3 regions of the Alteromonas sp. S005 genome follow, and region 3 is predicted to be linked to each of the others. Evidence: predicted binding sites of a transcription regulator. Region 3 holds the regulator's gene; each other region holds the start of a gene.
The links. Region 3 encodes sigma-54, which starts transcription at its own class of promoters, with help from an activator protein. Its sites were predicted from a motif close to GTTGGCACGNNNNTNGNNT; they were not measured.

Region 1 (4,171 bases), on a different contig from region 3:
TTCTATTACACCACTGGAAAATGAGCCAGGTCAGCTCATTGTCATCACAGATTTAACTGAAACTCGTCAGCTGCAGGCGCGAGTAAGCCATATGCAGCGCTTGTCTTCCCTCGGGAAAATGGTGGCATCACTTGCCCATCAAATTCGAACTCCACTTTCTGCAGCTATGTTATATGCGTCGAATTTAACGCGCAAAGGCTTAGGCGAAGAAGCGCAAACCCAGTTTGCTAATAAGTTGACTGACAGGCTTAAAGAGTTAGAAAGCCAGGTTAATGACATGCTACTTTTCGCTAAATCGGGCGAAGAGCAGGTGGTCAGCCAGATCAGTTTAGGTGAGCTGTTTTCCTCGATAGAGGGTAGTGCCCATAGCATGGTAGCCCAAGCGCAGCAGACGTTAACGTTTTCAGGATTTGAACAAGATCTTTCTATCACGGGTAACCTCACAGCACTCCAAGGCGCGTTGCTAAACCTTATCCATAATGCAAGCCAAGTTACTCCCAAAGGAGAGCGTGTGCACGTACAGGCAACAGTGAGTGATCACCGTTTACATGTATCTGTGGTCGACAAAGGCCCTGGGGTTCCAGAGAGTCTAAAAGGCAAAATTTTTGAACCGTTTTTTACAACAAAAACGCATGGTACAGGTTTAGGTCTTGCGGTAGTGAAGTCAGTGGTAAATGCGCACAGCGGTTCACTTAACATCATTGACGTACCAGAAGGTGGGGCTTGCTTTAGCGTGTCATTACCGTGCTCGGCGCATGCTAAAACTTCACAAACATTGACTCATGTCGCGTAAGTCATAGGAGAGAATAATGTCTAAAACTACCATACTAATTGTTGAAGATGACGCGGGTTTACGCGAGGCGCTCCTAGACACTCTTTTGCTAGGTAACTATGACGTGGTTGCTGCCGATTGCGCGGAGCAAGCATTGATGATGCTATCGTCACAGAATGTGGACCTAGTGGTTAGCGATATACAAATGGGCGAAATGAGTGGCTTAACGCTGCTAAAAAGTATTAAAGCTAAATTCCCGAATATGCCTGTGTTGTTAATGACGGCCTACGCCACCATTAATGATGCGGTACAAGCGATGCGTGATGGTGCAACTGACTACCTTTCAAAGCCTTTTGCGCCAGAAGTATTACTTAACTTAGTGGGGCGCTACGCGCCTGCACAAAAAATTGAATCACGTACGCCAATCGTAGCTGACCCTTCAAGTTTGAAGCTACTTGAGCTTTCGCGGAAAGTGGCGAAGTCTGAAGCTACCGTTATGGTTATGGGCCCAAGTGGATCGGGTAAAGAAGTGCTATCTCGCTATATTCACGACCAGTCACCGCGAAGCGATGCGCCTTTTGTTGCCATCAACTGTGCTGCTATTCCAGAAAATATGTTGGAAGCCACTTTGTTTGGTTACGAAAAAGGGGCCTTTACCGGCGCTATTCAGGCTTGTCCGGGTAAGTTTGAACAAGCTCAAGATGGCACCCTGTTACTTGATGAAATAACTGAGATGGATTTAGCGCTTCAGGCTAAATTACTGCGCGTGCTGCAAGAGCGTGAAGTAGAGCGTCTTGGCGGCCGAAAAAACGTTAAACTTAATGTGCGAGTTATTGCAACGAGTAACCGAGATCTAAGAAAAGCAGTAGATGCAGGTGAGTTCAGAGAAGACTTATACTACCGCTTAAACGTTTTTCCTATTGAATGGCGTCCTCTATCGGAACGCCCAGGCGATATCGTACCACTTGCAGAGCATCTTGTTCAGCGTCACGCAAGTTCACAGGGTCTAGGAACAATCAGGTTAAGTGCTGCAGCACGCAATAAATTGTCGCAATACAGCTGGCCAGGAAATGTTCGAGAGTTAGAGAATGTGGTTCAGCGAGCACTTATTCTTTGTGAAAACAATGAAATAGATGCAAGCGATCTAATGATTGACGAAGACATGTCGGCCCCGCTTGAAGTTACTCAAGAGCAGGTTGAAGACAACAAATTGGGCTCAGAACTTCGCTATCAGGAGCACCAAATTATTCTTGATACATTAGTCTCGTGCAATGGTAAACGTAAGGACGTTGCGGAAAAACTTGGCATTAGCCCTAGAACCCTTCGTTATAAACTAGCGCGCATGCGTGAAGACGGCATTGAAGTACCGGCTTAATACTGCTGTTTTGAACCTCTCTTTTCATCCCCGTTATCCGTCGCCTCTGTAGTAAAGAAGGCGGCGGTTTTTTGTTGCTCCCATCAAATCAAACGCCATAAATTTGGCTTTCTTCCGTTTTTGACTCTTATCATGTTGATATGTATGGGGTTTTAAAGTTGGCAAGCCCCTTGCTAAATCACTCATATAATTAGTTATTCGCCGTTGTTCAGGCGGTTTTTAAAGAAACGCTAGGAGTGGGTATGGACGTTAAAGCCAATAGTTTGTATCAAGAAATGCAAAACATGATAGGGCAAACTCGTCTTCAAGTTAACGAGCCTCAGCAGCAATCGCTTACTGAAATAAACAGCTCTGCAAGCGATTTCTCGACCATGCTTAAGAACGCGGTTGACGGTGTAAACGGTATGCAGCTTGAATCAAAAGATGCTCAACAGCGCTTTGAAATGGGCGACCCAAGTCTAAGCTTAGCCCAAGTCATGTTAGCGAAAGAAAAGTCTGGCATTGCTTTTGAAGCTACTGTTCAGGTACGTAACAAAGTACTTGAAGCCTATAAAACAATAATGAATATGCCGGTATAGGTGGAGTAGGTTATGGCTGAAGCAACAGGTACAAACCTTACGGTTCCTGATCAAAATCAAACAGCGGACAATGAGCCAGAGAATAAATCTGGTTTCATGGATACGTTAGGTAGCGCAGATATGATGCGCCAAATGGCCCTTGTGGTTGTTTTGGTTATTTGTGTGGCTATTGCTATTTTCATCCTTATTTGGTCACAAGAGCCTGATTATCGCCCCCTTGCTAAGATGGAAACCCAAGAGCTTATCGAAACCCTCGATTATATGGATGCAAACCAAATCGATTATAAGCTTGAAGGCAATACTGTTTATGTAAGAAGTGACGAGTTCCAAAATATCCGCCTAGGTATGACACGCCAAGGGTTAACTAAAACCTCGGATGCAGGTACCGATATCATCATGCAGGACATGGGGTTTGGTGTAAGCCAGCGTGTAGAGATGGAACGTCTTAAACATGCGCGTGAACAACAGATTGCCTCGACCATCGAAGATATCGCAAGTATTCAAAAAGCCAGAGTATTGCTGGCGATGCCAAAAGAAAATGTGTTTGCACGCAGAGAGAAAAAAGCGTCGGCAACCGTTGTGCTAACGGCTAAGCGCGGTGCTGTGATTGCAGGTGAAGAGGTTGATGCTGTTGTCGATATCGTGGCATCAGCAGTACAAAACATGGAGCCGTCTAAAGTAACGGTAACTGACAGCAATGGTCGTCTGCTTAACTCAGGCTCTCAAGATTCAATGAGTGCCCGCGCAAGGAAAGAATACGAAATTGAGCGCCAGCGCGAGCAAGAGTATCTAGAAAAAATTGACGCTATATTGATTCCAGTATTGGGCATAGGTAACTACACGGCGCAAGCTGATGTCACCATGGACTTCACGGCAATGGAGCAAACTCAGCGCAGCTACAACCCTGATTTACCTGCGGTGCGCAGCGAAATGATCATGGAAGAGAATAGCGTAGGTGGCGGCGTTGGCGGTATTCCTGGCGCATTATCTAATCAGCCCCCGTTAGATTCTAATATTCCAGAGAATGCTGTGGGCGGCAGTCAACAAACCATGCCTGGACGCACGGCAAAAGAATCAACGCGCAACTACGAGCTTGATACCACCATTAGCCATACTAAAAAACAAACAGGAGTTATTCGCAGGCTGAGTGTGTCAGTAGCTGTAGACTACACCCAGGTTGCAGGCGAAGACGGCGCTATAACGCCAACGCCACGCAAACAAGAAGAAATTCTTAATATCCGCAGACTATTGCAGGGCGGTATTGGCTTTGACGTAACCCGCGGCGACTCGCTAGAAGTGGTTAGCGTACCCTTTACTCGTATGGATTCAGGTGAAATTGAAGATGCGCCTTTGTGGGAACAGCCAGGCTTTTTGCCAATTCTTAAGCTAGTTGTTGGTGGCTTGGTTATAATAGTACTTATCATCTTTGTAATCAGACCTATGCTG
Region 2 (4,171 bases), on a different contig from region 3:
TGTTTCTACCTACACTTGCTAGCACTTTTTTATACTGCTGGCGCTGATAGCCAAAATCGAGCAGGGCGACAAGAATAATCGCTTCAAAGAAAACGGGGTATTGCGCCATGTAAACTAAGATGGCAACACAAATTACCAAAGGCGCAAGTAGAACCAATGCAGCTAACGAACCCGAAATGTAGTGCTGAGATGGACCGAAATCGCGAGATGGCACTACTTTACGCCCCATTTGCAAAACAAGGTAACGCATAAGTGTTAGGGGGTGAGTACTTTGGGGCCAGCGCCACAAGGCATCTACGGCAATAGCCAGCCAAAGTACCAATAGCGACTGATATTGCGGGTCGCTAATTACCTCTGTCATTTTATTTTGCGAGGGCCTGAATCATTGCCATAACGAGCTGTGCAGAATGCTTAGCAGCCGTATCTAAATATTCTTTGAAGCTGACTGATGATGTCTTACCCGCTATATCTGATAATGAGCGGATAACTAGAAACGGTGTGTCGAGCATATGGCAGGTTTGACCAATAGCCGCACCTTCCATTTCTACTGCTTTCATGTCTGGGAAGTTTTCACGTAATTCCGCTACCGCTTCATCGCTACCGATAAATGCATCGCCAGTGCAAATTAAACCTGTTGTCGATTGTAATGAGGTAATTTCTGCCGCCGCGGTGCTTGCTGTTTCCATTAATGTTGTGTCACAGCGAAAATCTTCAGGCATCCCCGCACATTGGCCAAGCTTGTAACCAAAATGGGTTAGATCGGCATCGTGGTGAATAACGTGGCTTGCTATTACTAAGTCACCAATATTCAGATTTTTATCGAAACCACCGGCAGAACCCGTATTGACCACTGCATCAGGAGCGTACTGCTCAATCAATACAGTCGTAGCGATTGCAGCAGCCACTTTACCAATGCCGCACTTAACCAACACCACTTCCATGTCGTTAAGTGTGCCTTCATAAAAAGTAAGGTGTTTCCACTTTGTTTCTTTTACGTTCCAAAGCGATGCTTTAAGTAGCGCAACTTCTTCATCCATTGCACCTAAAATACCAATTTTTTTCATAACTCTACCGACGGTGTTGAGGGAATTTAACGCGTGAATACGCTGTTGAATGCACTAATTGTATAAGGAAAATAGAGAAACTGACAGAAAAATGCCTTTGTTACTGCTATTTGAGAGTAAGAAAACAGCAAAGTAACAAAGGCTAGGGGAAGCTCGTATTAACCTTATCAGGCGGCCGCTGGTCTGCTTGAACGCACCGGGCGAGTAGGGCGCTTAGGTGGCTCTGGGTTGTGCGTTGGTAATTGTGCCATCTTATTCTGTAAGCGGCGATACGGAATAAGTTTGTTTTCCAAGCACTCGCGGATATCATCAACTGTGTAGCCAGATTTCACTTTTATTCTAGCGTGAGGAAGTCCTGCAGCATCTAAGGCGCCCGTAACAAACCAGTCTTTTTGTGTTTTGTATCCCTCTTTACCTTGGCTGTGAACTAAATCGATAGCCATTACAGGGCTCATATTTTGTTTATCAACCAGAACAAAGTCGAGTTGTCTGCTAGATGCTCTGCTAAGCGCTTGGCTCGCTGTCTTTTTCTTGGCAGATTGACGCACTGATACTAAGTCATTAAGACGTACGCGGCACACTATTCTAAACTCACGCCCCATGGCCTGTTCGATAAGGTTTAAAAAGGTATGCTCCACCGGCGTAAATAACTGTGGCTTTCGCCTGAATGGAAAGGCGACGCCACCGTCTGACAATTTTATGGCACCTAGTGCAACGACAATAAGTAACATCATTAGAATAATTGCCAATTCCATCGTAACCCTCGCAAATATCAAAAATAAAAGCCAATGACAGTAGAGTTATCAGGTCGTGCCAGTTTGTTTTAGGTAAGCTAGCCTGCTAACTATATCTTTGTTGGTGTCAGAAAAATGACGCCAGACATTGTCATCGTGTTGTTTACTAAGAATTTGCAAGCCAGATGCCAACATGAGTATGTTTTACACTGGCTTTGAAAAATAGAGCTTAATTAGCGTTTGACGTAACCAAAATATCGACTTGAGAACCTGCCTTATCGGGGCTTACGATAACCCTTACGGCTTTGTCTTGAGAGGACAATAGGGTACGACCGTTGACCGGTGTGTGGGTTTTTAACGCAGGGTGTGCCTCTTGATAGAGATTGACCATGGCTTCGGGAGTGGCGGGTGAGTGATACACCATGACAGACGTTAATGGTTCGTCAAAGGCTTGGCATTGACGGGCATCTTGTGCAATTTTCACCTGCTGAAACTCTGAAGGGCAAGACACTATGCTGGGTTTATCGGAAAGACCTTCTTTTGAGGTTGCCTCTACCGAAAGGCTATCAGCATAGGTAGCATGAGATAAGCCACTGATGCCTGAAAATAAAGTCAGATACATAGCGAGTCTTTTAACATCCCAGTTCTTCATATATAGGCTCTTGATCAATTTGGTTTTTATTTGAGTTTAAAATACTAGAGCTGTTGCTCTTGTACATCAACTAAACCTTGGTCTATTAACGTATGCTTTCAACGTTTCTAGTATGTTGCTTACAACTTTTACTACCGGTATTCAATTGAGATAAGGCGTAGTCGACAGCTGGTATCAAATCTGTGTGCCGGTTAAAAGTTGCTAATACGCCATTTCATGATGTTCTCTGCGGTGATCGCTTCTTTTTAGTTTTAAATAAAAAAAGCTCGATAGCAGAATTATCGAGCTTTTAGTTAAAGGACTTGTTAGCGATGGTTACACGCCGATGTAGTCCATAATTCCTTCTGCGGCTTTGCGGCCTTCATCGATAGCGGTAACAACCAGGTCACTACCACGCACCATATCACCACCAGCAAATACTTGTGGGTGTGAAGTTTGGAAAGCAAACTTACCTGCCGAAGGCGCGCGCACGCGACCTTTCTCATCAAGCATAATGCCGAAATCGGCAAACCATGGTGCAGGACTCGGTTGGAAACCAAATGCGATAATAACTGCATCTGCTTCAAGTACGTGTTCAGAACCTTCCACTTCAACAGGACGGCGGCGACCGTTTACATCTGGCGGCCCCATTTCGGTTTTAACGAACTTCACGCCACAGGCTTTTCCGTTTTCATCAACGGCTATATCAAGAGGCTGTAGGTTGAATTTAAACTCAACACCCTCTTCTTTAGCGTTAACCACTTCGCGGCGTGAACCAGGCATACTTTCTTCGTCACGACGATACGCACAGGTTACTTGCGCAGCGTCTTGACGAATAGAGGTGCGTACACAGTCCATGGTGGTATCACCACCACCTAGCACAACAACACGCTTGCCTTTCATGTCAACAAAATCAGCAGGATCTTTTTCAAGACCCATTACGCGGTTAGTGTTGGCTATAAGGAAAGGAAGTGCATCATATACGCCTTCGACGTGTTCGTTGTCAAAGCCACCTTGCATTGACTTGTACGTACCCATGCCTAGGAAAACTGCGTCGTACTTATCGATTAAGTCCTGGAACTGTATGTCTTTACCAATTTCAGTGTTAAGTACAAACTCAACACCCATTTCGGTAAAGATTTGGCGGCGTAGCTTGATAACATCTTTCTCTAACTTGAAAGACGGGATCCCAAACGTTAACAGGCCACCAATTTCTTCGTATTTATCGTAAACAACAGGTTTAACGCCGTTACGAACTAGAATATCAGCACATGCAAGACCTGCAGGACCTGCACCTACAATTGCCACTTTTTTGTCGGTCCATACAACGTCAGACATATCTGGGCGCCAGCCCATTTTGAATGCCGTATCGGTAATGTACTTTTCAATACTACCAATAGTTACCGCACCAAAATCGTCATTCAGCGTACATGCACCTTCGCACAGTCTGTCCTGTGGACATACGCGACCACATACTTCCGGCAAGCTGTTGGTTTTATGAGAGAGTTCCGCAGCTTCTAAAATACGGCCTTCGTTCGCCAAGCTTAACCATTGTGGAATATAGTTGTGTACAGGACACTTCCATTCACAGTATGGGTTTCCGCAGTCCAAGCAGCGATCTGCTTGGCCTTCGGTTTGAGATTGGCTCAGCGGTTGATAAATTTCCGCGAACTCTTGTTTACGTACCATGATCGGCTTTTTCGGCGGATCGATACGTTCAACATCGACAAATTGATATACGT
Region 3 (4,171 bases):
GTGAAGACGGCGCGTTTCGCTAAACCGCTTAACCAGTACATCATCGCTTGCGTCGATGTACACTATAGTCATAGACCAAGAAGAAGGCAGGTAGTCTAGAATCTCTACCAAATCATCAGGATTTTTGGGTAAGTTTCTTACGTCAATACTTACCGCAACTTGATCGTATTCATCAACAACAGTATGGGTAAGGGTAGGAAGCAAATTAACTGGGATATTATCAACACAGTAATAACCTAAGTCTTCTAATGCGCGAAGTGCGACAGACTTACCAGACCCTGAACGACCACTGATTATGATCAGCTTCACCTAAACTCTCCCTTATATTCTGGTTTCATCACATACGCGTTGTTGATTTAAGCGCCTGCCTATAATGTTTAAGCGCTTATTGTCTAACTTAATGCAGAAATAATTTCGTCGCTGTTTGTTGCACGTCGTATTGTTTTAATGGTTTCTTTGTCGCTTAGCTTGCCAGCAACGGTAGCTAATGTTTGAAGGTGTCCTTCGGTTTGCTCTTCGGGAACGAGAAGTGCAAAAAAAATATCTACAGGCTTTTCATCTAGGGCATCGAAGTTGATAGCAGGCGTGCTGGTTACAACAATTGCTATCACCTTATCAAGGCCAGCCAGGCGACCGTGAGGCAGTGCTATGCCGTTTCCAATACCCGTACTACCCATACGTTCTCGAGCCATCAAGCTATTTAGAACCGTTGCCTGGTCGATGTTATCGTTATGCTTGGCAGCGATATCAGCGATGATCTCAAGAATTCGCTTTTTACTATTACACTGAACCGCACACTCGGTGCGGTCCAGACTTACGATGGCTTGTATATCCATGCTTAATTAACTACTAATGTTTTTTCAGTTTTTCCTTATGCTTGATTACCTGCCGGTCGAGTTTATCAACCATGCTGTCAATCGCCGCATACATGTCGGTATTTTCTGAGGATGCGAATACTTCAGCGCCACTTAAATGAACAGTCGCTTCAGCTTTTTGATTTAATTTTTCAACGTTCAGGATGACATGCACATTAGAAATGTGATCAAAGTGACGTTCAAGTTTGCTGAACTTCGTATCGACATAATTACGCAAAGAGTCGGTGATTTCGACATGATGACCAGTAAGGTTGATTTGCATATTTCGTCTTCCTTATATTATTAAGCCCGGTTAGATAAGGCTTTTGCGTTGGTTCGACGGCGGGATCGATAACGATTCCCGGTATTTTGCTATTGTTCGCCGAGCGACTTTTATGCCTTGCTCGGCCAACAACGAAGCAATCTTGCTATCACTTAGCGGCTTGCTAGGATTTTCCGCAGCCACTAACTTCTTGATCAATGCACGAATCGCTGTGGATGAACATTCACCACCTGACTCGGTTGCAACGTGGCTTGAAAAGAAATACTTCAACTCGAAGATACCACGGGGCGTATGCATGTATTTTTGCGTTGTCACACGTGAAATAGTGGATTCGTGCATATCTACCATTTCTGCGACATCATTTAGCACCATTGGTTTCATCATTTCCGGGCCGTGCTCAAAAAAGCCCATTTGTTGCTGCACAATGCAATTTGCAACCTTCATCAAGGTATCGTTACGAGATTCAAGGCTCTTTATGAACCACTTAGCCTCTTGCATGTGCGAGCGGATGAATTGTGAATCGCTACTGTTCTTAGCACGGCGACTCATCGCAGCATACTGTTGGTTTACGCTTAGTTTAGGCAGGCTGTCAGGGTTCAGTTCAACCACCCAACGGCCATTTTTCTTAGTTACTGAAACATCAGGTATGACATACTCAGGCTCTTTAGTAACTAAAGCACTACCTGGACGAGGATTCAAGGTTTGAAGTAAACGCATTGCTTCGCGTAGCTGATCCTCTTTCAATCGGCTCTTACGCATAAGCGTGCGGTAGTCTTTACTGCTCAGTAAGTCCGAATATTCCTCGATAAGCTGCTTTGCTTCAGTGAGCCAAGGGGTGTCGTCCGAGAACTGGCGCAATTGCACCATAAGACATTCCTGAGGGTTACGGGAACCCGAACCAATGGGGTCGAACATCTGAATGCGCTTAAGCACACATTCGATTTCGTCCATCTCGATAGGCTCTTCTAAGTCATCGTCATTAACCGCTTCTAAGATATCGTCAAGGGTTACGGTTAGATAACCCGACTCGTCAATTGAGTCGATAATAGCTGTGGCAATAGCGCGGTCAGTATCTGAAAAATGAGTCAGGCGCATTTGCCAAAGCAAATGCTCTTGGATGTCTTCGGTAGTTTCACCTTGGAAGATTTGTTCGTCATCATTAGACGGGCCAGGCGCAGGCGCAGAAGAGGCGGAGTAGTACTCGTCCCAGGTGCTGTCGATAGGCAGCTCATCGGGAAGGTCGTTCTTCTCCAGTGCATCTCCTGCTTCTAGCGTGTCGCTTGATGCAGAAGCTGTCGCTTCAGCAGCGCTATCGTCACTATCGACATTGTTCTTTTCTACTTGTGGCTCGTCGCTACCTTCTTCCACTTCTAAAAGCGGATTAGAGTCGAGCGCTTCTTGAATCTCTTGCTGGAGATCAAGCGTAGAAAGCTGCAGCAGCTTAATAGCCTGCTGCAGCTGAGGTGTCATGGTAAGTTGTTGGCTAAATTTTAGCTGTAAAGATGGTTTCATCTACGTCTTATTTAAATGCTCTAAATTAAATATACCAGAGCGAAACTGAAAAATGACAATTCGGTTACACTAACTATAGCCTGAATTGTTCGCCTAGGTATACGTCCCTTACTTTTTGATTACTTAAAACCTGTTCCGCAGTTCCTTGCGCAATAAGCTCGCCATGACTCACAATGTACGCTTTTTCGCAAACATCCAATGTTTCACGTACGTTATGGTCCGTGATAAGGATACCAATACCCCTATCTCGCAGATGCTGTATTATCTTCTTTATATCATTAACTGATATTGGATCAACACCGGCAAATGGTTCGTCTAACAAAATAAATTGTGGTTTTGCTGCCAGAGCGCGAGCAATCTCTACGCGACGCCGTTCTCCCCCTGACAAACTCATTCCCGTACTATTACGTATATGGTTGATATTAAATTCATCAAGTAGTGCGTCCGCTTCTTCTTCCTGCTGTTGTGAATTTAAATCTTTACGGGTTTGCAAAATGGCCATGATATTTTCATGTACCGTAAGCTTTCTAAAAATTGACGCTTCTTGCGGAAGGTAGCCTATACCGCGGCGTGCGCGCTCATGCATTGGCTGATGAGTAAGCTCACTATCATCAATTTCAATCTTGCCTTTGTCTAGGTTGACCAAGCCCACAATCATGTAAAAAGTGGTGGTCTTACCAGCACCATTTGGGCCAAGAAGACCGACAATTTGCCCAGTAGAAACTGAAAGACTCACATCGCGAACGACTTGTCGCGATTTATACGATTTAGCAAGGTTTTTAGCGCTCAAAGTTGCCATTGCTATTCATTGCCCTCGTTGTCTTTCTTAGACGACGTTTTACGAATAGTGTCAGGAGTAAACACTGTTGTTACTCGACCTTCACCATTTTCACCGGCGCCACCTGTTGCAAGCAATTGTTCAGTAATCATATCGAACGTAATTTTATCCCCTTGTACTTTACTAGAATCTTGCTGTAGTTCGGCATTACCCGCCAGAGAAATAGTGCGATTAACCACCTCATAGCGAATTTCATTAGCTTTGGCTGATACCGGTGTACCGTCTTCTAATGATTGAGAGTAGCTTGCTGGGTTCCCTCGGGCGATAAATATTTCTCGGCCGCTGCCATCAGTAGCAATAACTTCTACTTCATCCGCTTCAATGAGGAGTGAACCTTGAGTAATCAGCACGTCTTCCTTGTACAGAGCCGTTTTGTTTTTACCATCAATAAACTGGGTATTTGACCCTATTTTAATGGGCTGTGAAAAATCTTCTTCACTGGCTTGTACCGCACCGCTAGCGATGGCAAGTAGAAAGCTAGTTGCTAGGGGAATAAGTGGTTTGTACATGATCTAAAAGCTCGTATTCTTGTGTGCGTAAATTCGCGTTAAACCCATTGCTTAAAATAAGGTATTGCGTACCCAGTATCTCAACGGGTTGATCAGATGTCATTTGTTTCGTGTTTAAATTTATTTGGATGTATTCGGTGGATAAGCTTTTGACAAAATCATCGCTGGTTTTATT

Region 1: the regulator sigma-54 is predicted to act here: its motif matches at 2,305-2,323, upstream of fliE (flagellar hook-basal body complex protein FliE).
Region 2: the regulator sigma-54 is predicted to act here: its motif matches at 1,973-1,991, upstream of V7R55_RS00920 (DUF2726 domain-containing protein).

What each region holds. Positions count from the first base shown of each region.
Region 1 is NZ_JAZETN010000002.1:279,319-283,489, forward strand. Features, by position in the region: gene V7R55_RS03790 (sensor histidine kinase) at 1-793, shown strand, start outside; gene V7R55_RS03795 (sigma-54-dependent transcriptional regulator) at 810-2,147, shown strand; gene fliE (flagellar hook-basal body complex protein FliE) at 2,390-2,725, shown strand; gene fliF (flagellar basal-body MS-ring/collar protein FliF) at 2,738-4,171, shown strand, end outside.
Region 2 is NZ_JAZETN010000001.1:221,455-225,625, forward strand. Features, by position in the region: gene V7R55_RS00910 (cobalamin biosynthesis protein CobD/CbiB) at 1-361, opposite strand, end outside; gene V7R55_RS00915 (5'-methylthioadenosine/adenosylhomocysteine nucleosidase) at 363-1,064, opposite strand; gene V7R55_RS00920 (DUF2726 domain-containing protein) at 1,232-1,819, opposite strand; gene V7R55_RS00925 (hypothetical protein) at 2,028-2,450, opposite strand; gene V7R55_RS00930 (FAD-dependent oxidoreductase) at 2,766-4,171, opposite strand, start outside.
Region 3 is NZ_JAZETN010000005.1:20,039-24,209, reverse strand. Features, by position in the region: gene rapZ (RNase adapter RapZ) at 1-309, opposite strand, end outside; gene ptsN (PTS IIA-like nitrogen regulatory protein PtsN) at 393-836, opposite strand; gene hpf (ribosome hibernation promoting factor) at 850-1,137, opposite strand; gene V7R55_RS08110 (RNA polymerase factor sigma-54) at 1,168-2,649, opposite strand; gene lptB (LPS export ABC transporter ATP-binding protein) at 2,723-3,448, opposite strand; gene lptA (lipopolysaccharide transport periplasmic protein LptA) at 3,451-3,996, opposite strand; gene lptC (LPS export ABC transporter periplasmic protein LptC) at 3,965-4,171, opposite strand, start outside.